Regions from separate parts of the Thermoanaerobacterium sp. RBIITD genome, predicted to be linked through region 1. Evidence: riboswitches for the same ligand, from Rfam matches in the RefSeq annotation. Region 1 holds a riboswitch; the other holds the start of a gene.
The links. Region 1 has a riboswitch for FMN ahead of CPG45_RS02860 (ECF transporter S component). Riboswitches for the same ligand answer to the same signal wherever they lie in the genome.
Positions count from the first base shown of each region.

Region 2: linked by a shared signal. The riboswitch ahead of CPG45_RS06700 (bifunctional 3,4-dihydroxy-2-butanone-4-phosphate synthase/GTP cyclohydrolase II) and the one ahead of CPG45_RS02860 (ECF transporter S component) in region 1 are both predicted to bind FMN.

Region 1 is NZ_LT906662.1:587,181-589,377, reverse strand. Features, by position in the region: gene arcC (carbamate kinase) at 41-982, shown strand; FMN riboswitch at 1,075-1,201, shown strand; gene CPG45_RS02860 (ECF transporter S component) at 1,266-1,850, shown strand; gene tsaE (tRNA (adenosine(37)-N6)-threonylcarbamoyltransferase complex ATPase subunit type 1 TsaE) at 1,968-2,197, shown strand, end outside.
Region 2 is NZ_LT906662.1:1,447,901-1,450,097, reverse strand. Features, by position in the region: gene CPG45_RS06700 (bifunctional 3,4-dihydroxy-2-butanone-4-phosphate synthase/GTP cyclohydrolase II) at 1-1,093, opposite strand, end outside; FMN riboswitch at 1,225-1,337, opposite strand; gene CPG45_RS06695 (riboflavin synthase) at 1,394-2,017, opposite strand; gene ribD (bifunctional diaminohydroxyphosphoribosylaminopyrimidine deaminase/5-amino-6-(5-phosphoribosylamino)uracil reductase RibD) at 2,021-2,197, opposite strand, start outside.

The DNA.
Region 1 (2,197 bases):
TAATGTAGAATGTTATTAATTGCTTATGTAGGAGGATAACATGGAGGAAAAAGTAGTTATAGCACTTGGGGGAAATGCTTTGCAGGATAAAAATACTCCGCCTACTGCGGAAGCTCAGCTTGATGTCGTTAAAAGGACAGCAGGATATATTGTAGATATAATAGAAAAAGGCTATTCTATCATAATAACACATGGAAATGGCCCGCAGGTTGGTAATATTGTAATACAAAATGAAACAGCTTCAAATGTAATACCTGCCATGCCATTTGATGTATGTGGTGCTGAAAGTCAAGGTATGATAGGATATATGATACAGCAATGCCTTGGAGAAGTTTTTAAGGAGAGAAATATAGATAGAGATGTTGCAACAATTGTTACACAGGTTGTAGTTGATAAAAATGATCCGGCTTTTTTGAAACCAACAAAACCAATAGGACCATTTTATTCAAAAGAAGAAGCCGAAATACTTAAAAAGTGCAAGGGCTATGAAATGGTAGAAGACAGTGGAAGAGGTTATAGAAGAGTAGTTGCATCACCTGACCCTAAAGAGATCGTAGAACTTAAAACGATAAAACTTCTTGAGAATAATGGTGTTATAGTAATAACAGCAGGTGGCGGTGGTATACCTGTTATTAGAGAAAATGGAAGCTTGAGGGGAGTTGCCGCTGTTATTGATAAAGACCTTGCATCTGAAAAACTTGCGGAGGATATAAATGCAGATATTCTTTTGATACTTACCGCTGTTGAAAAAGTCTATATCAATTATAAAAAACCTAATGAAAAAGCACTCGGTGAGATTTCTGTAGAAGAAGCACAAAAATATTTAGATGAAGGCCAATTTGTACCGGGTAGCATGTTGCCGAAAGTAAAGGCTTCCATAAGATTTGCAAAATCAAAACCTGGAAGAAAAGCGATAATAACATCATTGGAAAAGGCTTCTGATGCACTTTCTGGAAGAGCAGGGACTGTTATAAAAAGTTGATTGAATTAGAATTCTTAAAGGAAGGATAAAAATTATCTTGACAAAATGATATTTTTGTGAAAAAATATATGTTGAAATAAATAAATAATAAAGAATATCTTCAGGGCAGGGTGAAATTCCCGACCGGCGGTAAGCAAAAGCAAGCCCGCGACCCGCGGAAGCGGTGGACTTGGTGTGATTCCAAGGCCGACAGTAAAGTCTGGAGGAAAGAAGATTTTATTTTTATTGTGATACAAAATCCTGAAGATATATTCTTCAGGATTTTTGATATGGAGGGGTTATTATGGAGTATAGTAAAACAAGAGTAATAGTAACTGTGGGGTTATTGTCGGCAATTGCATTTGTACTTATGTACCTTGAGTTCCAGGTACCATTATTTCCCAGTTTTCTAAAATTCGATTTCAGCGATATACCACCGCTTTTAGCATCCTTTGCATTAGGACCCATATATGGTATTTTTGTAGAGATTGTTAAAAACGTAATACATTTACCTGTAAGCCAGACAGGTGGTATCGGAGAGATCGCAAATTTTATTGTAGGCTCAATATTTGTTTATACTGTAGGAACTATCTACAAGAAAAATAAATCGAAAAAAGTTGCATTAATTGCAATGCTGGTTGGAACAATTGCCATGGCTTTTGCAGGTTCAATACTCAATTATTATGTATTTTTGCCGTTATATCAAAAAATTATGGGATGGCCGCTAAGTGCCATTATCGGGATGGGAAAAACTGCCAATAGTCATATTGTTGATTTGAAGACACTCATATCATATGGCATATTTCCATTTAATATACTAAAAGGACTTGTACTATCGCTTATTACATTCCTTATATACAAAAAGCTTTCACCAATGTTGCATATGTAAATTAAGAATTATTTAAAATGGCGGATTTTATCCGCTTTTTTTATTGGCATACTATGCGTTTGATTTGTGTTATACTTGGTATATAATAATTGTATAAAATTTATGGTGGTGTAAAATATGAAAATAAAAATTGCAACAAAAAATGCTAAAGAAACCGAAAATTTGGGTGTTAAACTAGGAAAATTATTAAAAAAAGGTGATATAGTATTACTTTCAGGAAATCTCGGTACCGGTAAAACTGTTTTAACAAAAGGTATTGCAAAAGGTATGGGGATTTTAGATTATGTGACAAGCCCGACATTTATGATTGTGAATGAACATATGGGCAATACACCATTATACCATTT
Region 2 (2,197 bases), 860 kb from region 1:
CTATTTCAAGTCCATAACCTGATATACCGGCTAATTTTTTAGGATTATTAGTCATTATTCTAAGCTTTTTTAAGCCCAAATCTTTTAAGATCTGTGCTCCTATACCGTATTCTCTCATATCCGCCGGAAATCCAAGCTTTAGATTTGCATCTACAGTATCAAGACCACCGTCTTGAAGGTGATATGCTTTTATCTTGTTTATAAGGCCAATTCCTCTACCCTCCTGTCTTAGGTATAGGAGAACGCCACCTTCCTGTCCAATCTTTGTTAGTGCGGCATGTAGCTGGTCACCACAATCACATCTTAAAGATCCCATTATTTCGCCTGTTAAGCATTCTGAATGTACTCTCACAAGTGTAGGTTCTTCAGTTAACTCTCCTTTTATAAGTGCCACATGTTCTTTCCCCGTTAGAATTTCTTCATATCCTATTATTTTGAAATCCCCATATTTTGTAGGTAACTGTGCTTCAGCTACTCTTTTTACAAGTGTTTCGTTTTTCCTTCTGTATTCTATTAAGTCCGCAATAGATACTATTTTAAGATTAAATTTCTTAGAAAACTCTAAAAGGTCAGGAAGCCTCGCCATTGTACCATCATCTTTTATTATCTCACATATTACACCGGCACTTTTAAGGCCAGCAAGCTTTGCAAGGTCAAAGGCAGCTTCTGTATGTCCTGCTCTTTTTAATACACCGCCATCTTTTGCTCTTAATGGAAATACATGTCCAGGCTTTGTAAAATCCTCCGGTTTAGCATTATCATCAATAAGCATTTTTATGGTTAATGCTCTCTCATATGCGGAAATCCCTGTTTTACAATCCTTATAATCCACAGATACAGTAAAAGCAGTTTCTTTATGATCAGTATTATTTTCAACCATCTGGTAAATTCCAAGCTCATTAAGTCTCTTTTCCGTCATTGGAGCACATACAAGACCACGGCCGTACTTTATCATAAAATTAATGTGCTCTCCTGTAACCTTTTCTGCAGCCATGACTAAGTCGCCCTCATTTTCCCTGTTTTCATCATCAACAACAATAACCATTTTACCATCTTTAATATCATTTACAACATCTTCAATCACATCAAGCAAATTTATCAGCTCCTTCTAATTCTATAAAAGAATATACCTTCAAAAATATAATAAAGCCCTGAAGTATTTATACCTCAGGGCTTTGAAACATTAAATTCTATATTATAATAAATTAAATCCTATGTTTTCATTAACTCCTTCTTTCATCCAGACTGTACTGTCGGCTCTGGAATTTAACCAGATCAGCCATAGGCTCGCGGGCTATACCGCCGGTATGGAATTACACCAATCCCTGAAGGCATACTCTATTAAGTTATCTTAATTAATTATATAATATTTTAAAAATAAATACAATAAAAATTACACAAATCCATTATCTTTAAGCAAATCTTCAATACTCCTTTTTGGAATAATTTTTTCTATATATTTTGCTAATATATCCACTTCTATATTGACACTGTCTCCTACGCCTTTATGTTTAAGTGTTGTATAAGACTCTGTATGAGGTATTATTGATACTGTAAAATAATTCATAGATGCTTCAACAACAGTCAAGCTAATACCATCAACAGCTATGCTTCCTTTACTTACCACATACTTTGAGTATCTTTCATCAATGCTTATTTTAAATATATGTGCATTCATGTCCAAAATTTTATTGATTATAGTACCTGTTGTATCTATATGACCTGTTACAATATGACCTCCAAGCCTCCCTGTTAGACTTAACGCTCTTTCAAGGTTAACAATACTTCCATTTTTTAAGCTTCCTAAATTGCTTGACTTTAATGTTTCCGGCATTACATCCGCAGTAATTAAGTTTTTATCTATATTTGTAACTGTAAGACATACTCCATTTACAGCTATGCTATCTCCAACTTTTGTACCATCTATGACTTTTTCACATTCTATTATTAATTTAGTGAAATCACCATGTTGTAATCTTTTGACTTTGCCAACCTCTTCTATTATTCCTGTAAACATAATTCACACCCACTTTTCAATATATCCGGTTATAAGTATGTCATCATCAAACTTTGTTATCTCTATATCATTAAGCTTTATCGCATCCTTTATATAATCAATTCCATTTCCTTCTACGGGTGTTAACGCATTACTACCACCTATAATCTTTGGTGCTATATAAAACATGACTTTGTCGAC